3 regions of the Streptomyces sp. NPDC014864 genome follow, and region 1 is predicted to be linked to each of the others. Evidence: riboswitches for the same ligand, from Rfam matches in the RefSeq annotation. Region 1 holds a riboswitch; each other region holds the start of a gene.
The links. A riboswitch is a leader RNA that binds a small molecule or an ion and turns the genes downstream of it on or off. The one in region 1 is predicted to bind cyclic di-AMP.
Positions count from the first base shown of each region.

Region 2: it holds a riboswitch for cyclic di-AMP, as region 1 does, so the genes downstream of both, ACF1A5_RS30980 (M23 family metallopeptidase) here and ACF1A5_RS15665 (C40 family peptidase) in region 1, are expected to answer to the same signal.
Region 3: it holds a riboswitch for cyclic di-AMP, as region 1 does, so the genes downstream of both, ACF1A5_RS00675 (transglycosylase SLT domain-containing protein) here and ACF1A5_RS15665 (C40 family peptidase) in region 1, are expected to answer to the same signal.

Region 1 covers NZ_JBIBWT010000007.1:297,082-301,478, reverse strand. The annotation lists gene ACF1A5_RS15685 (8-amino-7-oxononanoate synthase) at 1-553, shown strand, start outside; gene ACF1A5_RS15680 (DUF397 domain-containing protein) at 645-869, opposite strand; gene ACF1A5_RS15675 (helix-turn-helix domain-containing protein) at 887-1,747, opposite strand; gene ACF1A5_RS15670 (ATP-binding protein) at 1,960-2,424, shown strand; gene ACF1A5_RS15665 (C40 family peptidase) at 2,603-3,076, opposite strand; cyclic di-AMP (ydaO/yuaA leader) riboswitch at 3,080-3,261, opposite strand; gene ACF1A5_RS15660 (hypothetical protein) at 3,644-3,943, opposite strand; gene ACF1A5_RS15655 (ATP-dependent Clp protease proteolytic subunit) at 3,951-4,397, opposite strand, start outside.
Region 2 covers NZ_JBIBWT010000025.1:16,379-20,775, forward strand. The annotation lists gene ACF1A5_RS30975 (PrsW family intramembrane metalloprotease) at 1-214, shown strand, start outside; gene ACF1A5_RS30980 (M23 family metallopeptidase) at 815-1,846, opposite strand; cyclic di-AMP (ydaO/yuaA leader) riboswitch at 1,858-2,015, opposite strand; tRNA gene ACF1A5_RS30985 (tRNA-Met) at 2,384-2,457, opposite strand; gene ACF1A5_RS30990 (dihydrofolate reductase family protein) at 2,556-3,686, opposite strand; tRNA gene ACF1A5_RS30995 (tRNA-Lys) at 3,795-3,867, opposite strand; gene ACF1A5_RS31000 (amino acid permease) at 4,180-4,397, opposite strand, start outside.
Region 3 covers NZ_JBIBWT010000001.1:138,657-143,053, forward strand. The annotation lists gene ACF1A5_RS00670 (HAD family hydrolase) at 1-570, shown strand, start outside; gene ACF1A5_RS00675 (transglycosylase SLT domain-containing protein) at 670-1,155, opposite strand; cyclic di-AMP (ydaO/yuaA leader) riboswitch at 1,160-1,289, opposite strand; gene ACF1A5_RS00680 (polyprenyl synthetase family protein) at 1,991-3,001, shown strand; gene ACF1A5_RS00685 (outer membrane lipoprotein carrier protein LolA) at 3,412-4,397, shown strand, end outside.

The DNA of each region.
Region 1 (4,397 bases):
CGACGACGCGCACGGCCTGGGCGTGCTCGGCGCCGGTGGGCGCGGCGCCCCGCACGCGGGGGGACTCGCGGGCGCCGACGACGTGGTCGTGACGGTCACGCTGTCCAAGTCGCTCGGCAGCCAGGGCGGCGCCGTGCTCGGGCCCGCCCGGGTGATCGACCATCTGGTCAACGCGGCCCGCACCTTCATCTTCGACACCGGGCTCGCCCCCGCGGCGGTGGGCGGCGCCCTGGCGGCGCTGCGGCTGCTGCGCCGGGAGCCGGAGCGGGCGGCCCGGGCGCGTGCGGTGGCGGCCGAGCTGCACGCCCGCCTGACCGCCGAGGGCCATCAGGCGGTACGTCCGGACGCCGCGGTCGTCTCCGTACGGGCACCGTCCTCGGAGGCGGCCGTGCGGTGGGCGGCCGACTGCCGTACGGCGGGCCTGGCCGTGGGCTGCTTCCGTCCTCCTTCCGTGCCCGACGGCATCTCACGGCTCAGGCTGACCGCCCGCGCGGACCTCTCATCGGCGCAGATCGAACGCGCTGTTCGGGTGATCGGCGGGACGCGACCATGAGTCGGCGTGACACGGCCGTTTCTCGCGCGATGCGGATGTGGTCAGTCGGTTCGGGGGTACGGGATGTACGTCGGGGGTGTACGGCGGTCCGTCACCGCAGCGCGGGGAGGAACCCCGCCCAGCTCTCGGGGGCGAAGAGCAGCGCCGGCCCGGCCGGGTTCTTCGAGTCGCGCACGGCGAGCAGACCGGCTCCGGGGCCGGAGCGCGGCGTGGCCGTCTCGACGCAGTTGTTCGCTCCCGTGCTGTAGCTGCTGCGCAGCCATCGCACGCCGTGCAGATCGGTACTGGAGGGTACGTTCCGAGGCAGAGCAGACATGGTGCCTCCCAGCGCTGTCAGGCGCCCTCACCCATCGCGGCGATGAAATCCAACGAGTCCTCGGGGGAAAGGGCGTGGATTTGAAGGGTGTTGAAGGCCTCGGTGTAGGCCTCTAGGTCTTCTTTCCGTTCGAGATAGAGGCTACTCGTCAAGTGGTCGAGGACAACCACATCCAGATCAGAAGTGCTCAGGAATGAGAAAATAACGAAAGGCCCGGTGATGCCGACGTGCGCCCCGGCGCCGAACGGCAGGACCTGGAGCCGCACTTGGGGCAGACGCGCCGCCTCCACCAGCCGGTGCAGCTGTCGCGTCATCACCTCGGGCCCGCCGACCTCACGGCGCAGCACGGCCTCGTCCAGCACCGCGGTCAGTTCCAGCGGCGGCCGCGCGCGCAGCACGTCCTGCCGGGCCAGCCGCACCTCCACCAGCGCGTCCAGGCGTTCGTCGTCGAGCCCCTCGACAGCGGCACGGGTCACCGCGCGGGCGTATTCGGGGGTCTGGAGCAGTCCGGGGACGACCGAGGTCTCCAGGGTGCGCATCCCGCTTGCCTGGGACTCCAGGCTGATGAAGTCCCGGTAGGTGGGCGGCAGTACACCGCGGTACGCGTGCCACCAGTGATGTCGGCCCCCGCCGTCCTCGGACCCGGCCAGCACTATCAGCAGCTCGCGCAGCTGGGCATCCGCGACGGCGTAGGCGTCCAGAAGCAACCGCACGTCGGCCGGTTTGACCCCGCTGGCCCCGGTCTCGATCCGGCTGACCTTCGACTGGTGCCAGCCCACCAGCCGGGCCGCCTCACCGCTGGTGAGACCCGCACCGGTGCGCAGCGCGCGCAGTTCGGCGCCCAGTTTCCGACGGCGCACCGCGGGACCGTTCTGCATGCGCTCCCACCTACTCCCTCCAGGCCGCCCAAATACGCTCTGCCGTCGCAGAGTTCACCGCTTCGAGCGACAGATATATGCATATCCTGGTGGATCGCCACCGCGAGCGACGCGGTAATGGCAGTCTGACGACGAAGCACCAGTCCGGGACCGTACTCGAACCATCCGCTCCGTGTCGGACTGCGGTCCCGTGGGAAAGGGACGACGCCGCCATGGCAGACCATCTGGAAGCATCCGTCACTCTGCCGAGCGATCCGGCCTCGGTCGCCGCGGCCCGCGCCTTCGTGGTGGGCATCCTGGCGGAGTGGGGCCTGCCGTCGGACTCGGAGACCGCCGACACCGTCCGCCTCATGGTGTCCGAACTCGCCACCAACGCCGTGCAGCACACGTTCGGGCAGTCGCCCACCTTCACGGTGGACCTGGTGCTCGCCCGCGAGGAGCAGTTGCGCATCGGGGTCACCGACAGCCACCCGCGGTTCCCGAAACGACTCCCGGCCGCCGTCCAGCAGGACAACGGCCGGGGCATGGTGATCATCCGGTGGCTCACCGTCGAGTGTGGCGGCAGTATGACCGTGCGGCCCACCCCCGAGGGCGGCAAGACCGTCTGCGTCGAGCTTCCGTGGACGGCGCGGGTCCGTCCGGGTCCGGTCCCGGCCGCCGGTCAGCAGGAGCCGTAGGGCGGCGGCCTGCGGGGGCCGGACGGAGCGGGCCCGACGGGGGACCGCGGGGCCGGGGTCCTACAGGGCCCGCGGAGGGCGTGCGAAGCGGTCGGCGCGGGCCGTGACGGAGCCGGGGCGCCGGACGCCCCGGCGGGTGGTGACGGCGCCCTGGGCGCCGTCACCGTGTCCAGCAGGGTCAGCTGACCCGGCCGTACCAGACGCTCCGCGTCCAGATCCTCTCCAGCCTCACCACGTCCCCGGTCTTCGGTGCGTGCCAGATCTTGTTGTGACCCGCATAGATGCCGACGTGGTACACGTTGGAGCCCGAGTGGAAGAACACCAGGTCCCCGGCCCGGCGGCTCTTCGCGGAGATGTGGTGGGTCTTGTTGTACTGCTGGGCGGCGGTGCGGGGCAGCTTCTTGCCCGCCTTCTTGAACGAGTAGAGCGTCAGCCCCGAGCAGTCGAACCTCCGCGGGCCCGACGCGCCCCACTTGTAGGGGGCGCCCTTCTTGGAGGCCGCGACCTGGAGGGCCTTCGTCGCCGTCGTGGCGGCCGCGGCGTCGGTGGCGAAACCCGGGACCACGATGGAGCCGCCCACGGCGGCAATGGTCAGCGCCGAGGCGGTGCCGGCCCGGGCCATCAGCGACGGGACACGATTGAGCGCAGTCATGCGCAACCCTTCGTCAACCGCCTGTGAAGGATGACCTGTCGGATTCGGGCTGGCGAAGTAGCCCGGCCGCGTTGCCGCGGCTTCACCCCAAGGGCTGCTCGGCCCGGCCATGGTGTGACCGTTCCGGCGACCCGTCGTGCTTGGGTCCTCCACTCCTGCCGATGCACTTCTGTCGACCGGTCATCCGGGCGGCGGCAGGACTCGGCGTCCGCCCGGACCGCCCCGCCGTTGTGGCGGGGGCTTGTCGTCAGACAGGGATCTTCACCCACTCATGTCCGAAAATCCCAACGGAATCGGGGATTTGTGTTGTTACTCACCACTCACCCGTTCGGGTGGACACTCACACGATCGAATGAATGTCCCATCCCCTGACGACCCCCGGACCAGCACCGGAAGGGCCCATTCCGCCAACCGGGCGCGTGTGTTGCGCAACTCGGAGGGACCGGAAAAGGCAGCGCCACTTACGCCATTGAGCGGTAACCCGTTCGGCCCGTTTCGGGTCGGCCGCCAACGTCCCGTGCGGAGCGCGGACATGGCGGTCGGCGGAGTGCGGCGGCGCCCGCCGGGTCAGTCCGGCGGCAGCGTGACCCGGGCCGTGCGCCGCTCGCCGTCCAGCACGCGCAGCGCCCGCGCCAGGGTGTCCGAGTGCAGTTCCGTCTCGCCCCGCTCGTGCATCAGCGCCAGGGCGTCGCGCAGCTCGATCGTCCTGCGGACGAGGGCCTGAGCGGCTCTCAGGGCCCGGTAGGTGCCCTCGTGACGGGCGGGGTTGACACGGCCCAGCAGATCGACGGCGTCCAGGTAACGGTCGATCAGCTCGGCCTCCGCGCGCGTCAGTGCGGGCAGCGGCGGCAGCTCGGGAGGCAGCACCGGCGGCTCACCTCGCGTCCGGCGCGGTGGCGGGGCCCTTGCGGCTCTCGACGATCCGGTCCACCAGCCCGTACTCCAGCGCGCCCCGGGCGTCGAGGACCGTCGTCCGTTCGAGGTCCGCGCGTACCTGCTCCCGTGTCCGTCCGGTGTGCCGGGCGAGCAGCTCCTCCAGGCGGGCCCGGGTCCGCAGCAGTTCCTCGGCCCGGATGGCCAGGTCGGACGCCTGACCCTCCGTCGGCTCGGGCAGAGCGGGCTGGTCGAGGACCACACGCGCGCCCGGCAGCGCGTACCGCTTGCCCGGGGTGCCCGCCGCCAGCAGCAGCGCGGCGGACGAGGCGACCTGGCCCAGGCAGATCGTCTCCACGTCACAGGTCACGAAGCGCATCGTGTCGTAGACGGCCGTCGCCGCGGTGAACGAGCCGCCGGGGGAGTTCAGGTACAGCGAGATGTCCCG
Region 2 (4,397 bases), on a different contig from region 1:
CTTCGTCGTCCGGGAGCGGGAGCTGCTCGGCGAGCTGTGGGCGCGCCGCGAGGTGGCCCAGCCGGCCCTGGACCACGCGGCGCGCAGAACCGCCCCGCCGGTCCCGGTCGTCGCGCCGCCCTGGCCGGTGTACGGCGTCTACGGCCGGCCCGCGACCCATGTCACCCACGATCCGGCGACCCCCTATCCCGCTTACAACCCGTACCGGACCTGACCGGCCCTGGGACGGGCCGGGTCGGGACGGGTCGGGTCGGGTCGGCTCGGCTCGATCAGACTCGGTCGGGTCCGGGGGGCGGGCCCGGCAGAAGTGCTGGAGCAGCCGCCTCGCGAGGCCGCGGAGCCGCGGCCGGCGACGGTCGAACCGAGCCGGGTGAAGCCGGGCAGGCGTAGTCGTCAGACCGAAGCAGGGCCGTAGTCGTCAGACCCACGCCGAGGCCGACAGGCCGTGGTCGTCCGGCCGCTGCCGAAATCGGCGGACCGGGCCGTCGGGCCGATGCCTCCCTCAGCCTGGCGAGGTCCTCCTCGGTCAGGGTCAGGCCCGCCACCTTCAGCAGGGCCGGGAGCGAGCTGCCCCGGGATGGGGGCGGAGGCGATGGGCGCGATCACCGTGGGCTGGGCGGCGAGCCAGGCGAAGGACGCCTCCTCGTCGGCGGTCCGGCCGAAGACGTTGCCGCCGAGGGCGAGGAGGAAGACCTCGAGGTCGGACGAGCCGAGCGTGCGAAGAGAGCGATGGAAGACATCGACAAACGCGCCGGAGCCGCCCGTTCCGGCCAGAGCGGCTCCGTGGGGAAAAGATTGCGCAGACCCGGTGGGGTCAGGGGGTGAGGCCCTTGTCGCGCAGCCACGCCATCGGGTCGATCCCGGTGGCCTGGCCGTCGGGGTGGACCTCCAGGTGCAGGTGCGGCCCGGTGACGTTGCCGGTGGCGCCCACGCGGCCGATGACGTCGCCCGTGCTCACCTTCTGGCCGACCTTGACGCTGATCGAGGACTGGTGACAGAACCACAGCTCGGTGCCGTCGTCGAGGGTGAGGACGGTGCGGTAGCCGTAGGCGCCGGCCCAGCCCGCCTCGGTGATGGTGCCGCTGTGGATCGCCTTGATCAGGGTTCCGGTGGGAGCGGCGAAGTCGAGGCCGGTGTGGTAGCCGGAGGACCACATGGAACCGGGCTGGCCGAAGGTGCCGGTGATCGTGTACGAGGGGGTCGGCAGCGTGTACTGCTTGGCCAGCTCGGCCAGGCGCTCGGCCTCGGCCTTCCGCTTGGCCTCCTCCTCCGCCTTCTGCTTCGCGGCGGCGGCCTTCGCCTCGGCCTCCTGCTGCGCCTTGGCTGCGGCCTCCTGGGCCTGCTTGGCGGCCGCGGCCTCGGCGGCCTCCTGGGCCTTCGTCTCGACCTGGGCCTGCTGTTGCTCGGCCTGCGCCATGATGCGGTTGCGCAGCGCCTCGCCCGCGTCGGAGGCGCTCTCGGTGGTCTCGGCGGTGCTCGTGCCGAGGGTGCTGAGCGCGGTCGCGGAGCCCTCGGGGGCCGCGGGCGCGTCGTCGAAGAGGGAGCCCACGGAGGGCAGGTCGGGCATGGAGATGGACACCGGCGGCTTGCCGGTGTGGGCGCTGGCCATGCCACCCGCGCCGACGGCGGCTATGACGCCGACACCGAGGACGGTGGAGCTGCGGGCGAGCCCACCGCCGCGCTGCTTGGAGACGCGGTGCCGGCCCCGGACCGGCCGGACGGACTCCTCGGTGGGATTCCACTCCTCCCAGGGGCCCTCGTCGGTGGGGTGACTGCCGTAGCCGAAGGTCTCGGTGCGCTGACCCGGCACGAACGGGGCTTCAGGGGCGGGGCGGTTGGACGCCACTCGGGCGTGCTCCTTTCCTTCCGTCTCGCCTACCGGGTTAGCTGACGGGTTCGGAGCGGGAAGGTCTCCTACACGCGTAAACCAGACGTGCGAGCACGGCGGTTGACGCCCGATTCACCCCAAGTTGGTGGTTCCCCGGTTCCCTTGCGGGATTCGGCGCGCGCGCACGGAGCCGTCGCTTGTGACGGCTGGGACGACCGCGCTGCGTTATCGAACGTTAATAGACGCGAGCCTCTGATTCCAAGCCGTCCGGCTTGATCATTAAACCTTTTTGGTCAGACGTTCGGGCCATGCGCGACGAAAATCGGGCGAGTTGACCAGCCCTCCGCGGCACCGGATTTCTGACGGTGCATCACTTTCTCTGCGCTCCGGCACGGATCGCTCACCCGCCGTGACAATGATCAAGGGCGGCACCCGCCGACCGGGCATACGCGCCGAGGGCGTCCTCCAGGGACCTGAGGGCCGGCCGGAGGACACGGTGGGACGAAAGCACTCAGGGCCGGAATCCTTGATCGGATTCCGGCCCTGAGTCTTCAGTAGCGGGGACAGGATTTGAACCTGCGACCTCTGGGTTATGAGCCCAGCGAGCTACCGAGCTGCTCCACCCCGCGTCGTGAGACCAACTGTACCCCATCCGCGGGGCCGAATGCACACGCATGGAGTCCGGCCACCGCCCCGCGCCGCTACCGGGCCGACGGCGCGGGCCCGTTCAGCCGGTCAGATGCCGGTTCGGCGCCTTGGCCCGTTCCTCCAGCTCAGGGACGAGTACGGTCCGCGCGCCCCCGGCCTCGAGCATCCCGGACCCGTCGGCGCCCTCGACGAACGTGTCCGGTTCACGCCAGGCCGTGACCACCCGCCGTACACCCGCGTCGAGGATCAGCCGGGCGCACGGGCGGGGCCGGGAGGCACGCCGGGCGCACGGCTCCAGACTGCTGTAGACGGTGGCACCGGCCAGCCGCGGGTCCGCCGGGTCCACCTTGGCCAGCGCCGCCTCCTCCGCGTGCACGACGGGGTCGTCACCCTCCCGTGAATGGCCCCGGGCGAGCTCGGTGCCGTCGGCGGCCACCACCACCGCGCCCACGCTGAACGCGCTCCGCGAGGGCGGGCAGAGCGCCGCCAGGTCGCACGCCAGCCGGAGCCAGTGCCGGTCCGCGGGCGAGGCGAGCGCCCCGGTGCCGGGAGCCGTCGGCTCGTAGCGCATGAGGACGACGTCCTCGATGGCCCGCGTCTCCACGAGCCTCAGCCGTCCGCCCTGGTAGGTGCCCGGCCCGAACAGCCGCGGCGCCCGCGGGTCGCCCACGAGGAGCGGGGCGAGCACGAGCTGGAGCTCGTCCGCCAGGCTCTGCTGGAGCAGCTGGGTGTGCACGGTCCCGCCGCCCTCCACCATCAGCCGCCGTACCCCGCGCACGTCGTGCAGGTGCTCCAGCAGCCGCCGCCAGTCGAGTTCGGCGCCCAGCGGGACGACGTCGGCGGCGAGGCCGGCCCCGCGCAGCCGTTCGGCGCCCCGGTCCGTCGTGTAGACGGCCTTCTCGCCGCCCGTGTGCCAGAACCGCGCGGCCGGGTCCAGCTCGCCGGCCGCGCTGACCGTCACCTTCAGCGGGTACTCCGGCTTCCCGGCGGCGACCCGGGCGGCCCGCCGCTCGGGCGAGTTGACCAGCAGTCGCGGATTGTCGGCGCGGATGGTGCCGGCGCCGACGAGGATCGCGTCGACGGAGGCGCGCACCTCGTCCACCCGGTCGAAGTCGGCGGGGCTGGAGAGCAGCAGCCGCTCGGGGCCGGTGTCGTCCAGATAGCCGTCGAGGGAGACGGCGGCGGACAGCAGGACGTACGGACGGGGCATCGGCGCGCGCTCTCTCTGCGGGAACGGAACTGCGTGAGCCGCCAGGGAAGTTGCCGCGGAAACGCCTGAAGCCCCGCCACGGAGTCCTCCGGGGCGGGGCCTCTCTCGTAGGCCCTGTGGGACTCGAACCCACAACCAATGGATTAAAAGTCCACTGCTCTGCCAATTGAGCTAAGGGCCCAGGCGATGTTGCCTACCCGAGCATAGCCCGAGCAGGCCGCCTGTCCGATCGGGTATCGGGGGTGCCGGGCCGGAAGTGTGCCGTGAGGGTGTCCAGGTGGCCGGTCGGGAGAGTGCCGTGCGGGTGCCGGGTGGCCGGTCGGGGGCCGGCCGTGCGGGTGCCGGGTGGCCGGTCGGGGGCCGGCCGTGCGGGTGCCGGGTGGCCGGTCGGGGGCCGGCCGTGCGGCGGCGGGTGGCCGGTCGGGGGCCGGCCGTGCGGCGGCGGGTGGCCGGTCGGGGCGGGCAGTGCGGGCGGCGGGCGGGGTCGTTCGGGTCAGGGGTCGGCCGGTTCGGGGGCGCCGGTGCGGGCGGCCTCGCGGGCGAGGGTGCGTGCGTGGGTGGGGTTCAGGAACCAGTGGCGCGCGGAGGCGAGCCACCAGGTCGCGGCGAAGCCGAGGACCACCAGAACGGCGACCGGGGCGTAGTTGAACGTCTCCCAGGTGACCGGGGAGACCTGCGGCAGCATGAACAGGACAGTGATCACGCCGACCC
Region 3 (4,397 bases), on a different contig from region 1:
CGCCTGCTGTGGTCGGTCACCCTGGACCGGGAGCCGGCCGAGACCGCGCTCGGCAAGATCGAGGCCGAGGTGGGGCAGGTGTACGCGGCGGTCGACCAGGACGGGGTGGACGGGCTGACGCTGACCGAGCCCGGGTATCTCATGCCGCACCCGACGCTGCCCGCCGTGCGGGTCGACCGGCGCGACGACCTGTGGAGCGCGCCCATCAGCAAGGTGCTGCTGCGCCACCCCGTGCTGTCCGACGACGAGTTGGCGGCGGTCGCGCGCGGGGTGGTCGGCTCCCTGGCGACGGTCACCATGTCGGGCCCGGGAACCGTCGAGCTCCAGCCCTGCGGCATCACCAAGGCGACCGGGCTGGCCATGGCCGCCGAACACCTGGGGCTGAGCGGTGAACACGCCCTCGCCTTCGGTGACATGCCGAACGACGTCCCCATGTTCCAGTGGGCCGCCCACGGTGTCGCCATGGCCAACGCCCACCCCGAACTCAAGGCGGTCGCCGACGAGATCACCTTGTCGAACGAGGACGACGGCATCGCCGTCGTCCTCGACCGGTTGTTCCCGGGGCGGTAGGCGCTCCGGGAGGCCTCCGCCCGCCGTTGGCACCTCGGGTGCCGCTGGGTGCCCGCCCCGGCGGCCGGTGGGCGCCGCTGGAGCGCCCACCGGCGTCCGTCAGTAGGCGCCGAAGACGTTGTCGATGGAGCCGTAGCGGGTGGCCGCGTACTTGCAGGCGGCCGTGATGTTGGCGACCGGGTCGTAGATGTTCCACGCCGTGCCGGGCACGTGGTAGGCGGTGAACGTCGGGTCGATGACCTGGAGCAGGCCCTTGGACGGGATGCCCGCGAGCGCGTTGGAGTCCCAGAGGTTGATGGCCAGCGGGTTGCCGGAGGACTCGCGCATGACGTTGCGGTGGATGCCGTTGTACGTGCCCGGGATGCCCTTGTTGGCCATGACCCGGAGCGACGCGCGGATCCAGCCGTCGAGGTTGTTCGGGTACCCGAGTGTGCTCGCGGTGACGGGGGCGGAGGTGGTGGCCGCGGACGCGTTGGTCGCGCCGATGAGCGGGAGGGCGAGCACGGCGGCACCGGTGCCGACGGCGGCGAGGGCGCGGGCGAGGCGGGTGGCGCGGGGACGGCGGAGCAGACCCTGGGCAGGCATGGTGAATTCCTCTCCGTCGCCTGCGAGGTGAGCTGTCGGGTTCGGGCGGGGAGGCGCCCGGCCGTGGCCCCTGAGGGCACGGCTTCACCCCGAGCCGTTCCGGCGCGGCGTACGACATGCGGTGTGCGACGTACGGCGTCCGGCCCGGCGACTTACCTGGGTCCCCCGCTCCTGCCATGCGTGGTTCGTTCGATGGGTTCATGGGCGGCGGCAGGATTCGGCGTCCGCCCGGTGGCCCGGAACGTATGCGAGAGCACATGTCCTGAACAAGTAGGCGATTCACAGCTCGTCCCTATTGACCTTGATGTGCGGCTAATGAGGTACTTGATCCTTTGCGTTCGCACAGGGTCAACTCGCCTGCGAGGAAAGGGGAAGCGCGGGTATGCGACCGGAGGGAAGGTGAGGGGATCGTGTGACCCAACTCACGGTTTAAGTCGGCGAAGAGCAATTGCGACCAAGGGGATTTGAGGCAGCAAGGTGGACTAATCGGACTTCGTCGCGCCTATCCATCCGGGCGGTGCCGGACGTCGTCGGCGGATGGCTCGCGTGTCACCCGGGTGCCACGAGTGTGCCGCGGTGCGAGTCGTTCGGCGGGAGGGTGGCGTACGGGTGTGTATGAACGTGGTGCGGGGGGATCGAAAGGGGCGAGTCGATATTTATGCGGTCATATGTATGGATCACTTGCATACCGGGCGTGATCCGATACCGCCTGGCCTGTATAGGTGGGCGCTAGCGGTGATCGAAACGTGACCGGATACGCTGACTTGAGTGAGGGCAGCGACCTATCGACAAACCGTGTAATCGCCAGCAGACACCAGCAGACAGGAGACCCCTCGTGACCGTCGTCGGGCCGTTCGGGCTGAGCGTGCGGGACCAGGCTCTGGAAGCCGATGTCCAGGCCGGATTGGCGGCTGTCGAGGAAGGGCTGCTCGAGGCCACCAAGAGCGAGGTCCCCTTCATCACGGAGGCCGCCCAGCACCTCGTACGGGCGGGCGGGAAGCGGTTCCGGCCGCTGCTCGTGATGCTCGCGGCGCAGTTCGGTGACCCGGAGGCGCCGGGGATCGTGCCGTCGGCCGTGGTCGTGGAGCTCACCCACCTGGCGACGCTGTACCACGACGACGTGATGGACGAGGCCGCGGTGCGCCGTGGAGTGGCCAGCGCGAACACCCGCTGGGGGAACTCGGTCGCCGTCCTGACCGGCGACTTCCTGTTCGCCCGGGCCTCGCAGATCCTCGCCGATCTCGGTCCGGAGGCGGTGCGCGTGCAGGCCGTGGCGTTCGAGCGGCTGGTCACCGGGCAGATCCTGGAGACGGCGGGGCCGCAGGACGGCCGCGACCCGGTCGATCACTACCTGGACGTGCTGAGCGGCAAGACCGGATCGCTGGTCGCGGTGTCCTGCCGGTTCGGGGCGATGATGTCCGGGGCCGACGAGAACGTCGTGGACGTGCTGACGCAGTACGGGGAGCGGCTCGGCGTCGCCTTCCAGCTGGCGGACGACGTGCTGGACATCGCCTCGGACTCGCACGAGTCGGGCAAGACGCCGGGGACGGACCTCCGGGAGGGGGTCGCGACACTTCCGGTGCTGCGGCTGCGGGAGCGGGCGGCGCGGCTCGGTCTGGCGGAGGACGTCGCGCTGTGCGAGCTGCTGGACTCCGACCTGACCGACGACGACCGGCTCGCGGAGGCGCTGGCGGCGCTGCGCACCCACCCGGCGCTGGAGCAGGCCCGCAAGGACACCGTGCGGTACGCGGAGGACGCGCGGGCCGCGCTGGCCCCGCTGCGGGAGTGCGACGCCAAGGCGGCGCTGATGGAGCTGTGCGACGCGGTGGTGCACCGGGCCGGCTAGCGACGCCCCCACCTGCGGAGCTGAGCCCTCGATCTCACGGCAGGCCCCTGTCGTAACGAGTCCCGGGAAGCCGGTGCAGGCAGCGTCGGCACAGTCGGTGCTCCCTGCCGTCCCGGGGCGCCTCGCCCCCACCCCGCCCCGCCCCGCCGCTCCGTACCACCCCCTACGGGGCGGCGGAGACGCAGCCCTCCGGCGTCATACCCCAGGCGTAGGCGGAGTTGAGTCCGCGGTCTGACGCATCCTCACGGCCGATTTGGTCAGATGGAACACACGGACAACACCACTCCTCACCGATTCGGGTGAGAATGGCGGCTCGGGGTGGTGGGTGCACCGCCCCGCTCGCGCGATGCCGGGAGCACCGGGGAGAGCGCGGACGAGCAGCCGCCGCCGACGACGGAGGTAAGGCACAGATGGCACCGTACGAATCCGACGACAGCACCGGCCTCGAGGACGCCGACGAACTGCGCTCGGGACGGCGCAGGGCCGCGCGCTACGTCGTACCGGCCGCGGTGGTGGGGGTCGCGGCGGCGACCATCGGGCTGGTCCCGGCGCTCGCCGACTCCGGCGACCCCGACCTGCCGAAGATCACCGCGCAGCAACTCATCGAGAAAATCGCCAAGTCGGACGTCCAGCAGCTCTCGGGGACGGTGAAGGTCAGCACGGACCTCGGTCTGCCGGACCTGGGCGGCCTGGAGAGCGGCCTCGCCTCCCGTGCGGCCGGCAGCGGTGACGGTTCGTCGGCCGACCCGACGTCCAGGCTGACCGAGCTGGCCTCCGGCACGCACACCCTGCGCGTCGCGTCCGACGGCGAGGACCGGCAGAAGGTGTCGCTGATCGAGCGCGCCGCCGAATACAGCCTCGTCCACAACGGCAAGGACGTCTGGGGCTACGACAGCAAGTCGAACGAGGTCTACCACGGCACCGCCTCCCAGGACGGCGGCAGGCGGCACGACCAGGTCCCCGCCACGCCGAAGGACTTCGCCGACCAGGCCCTGAAGTCGGTCGACGACACCACGTCGGTGACGGTCGACGGCACGGCGCGGGTGGCCGGCCGGGACGCCTACAAGCTGGTCGTGAAGCCGAAGCAGTCGGGGACCACGGTCGGTGCGATCAGCGTCGCGGTGGACGCGAAGACCGGGCTGCCGCTGAAGTTCACGCTGACCCCGGCGAGCGGCGGCGCCGCCGTCGTGGACGCGGGCTTCACCCAGGTGAGCTTCACCAGGCCGGCCGCCTCGACCTTCGCCTTCACCCCGCCCAAGGGCGCGAAGGTCACCGACGAGAAGGACGCGGCACACGACGGCGCCAAGGCGCCCGAGCACGGCCTCCTGCCCGGAATGCCCTCGCAGAAGGACCTCGCCAAGGACGGCCGGGGGGACTTCGCCAAGGAGGGCCCGAA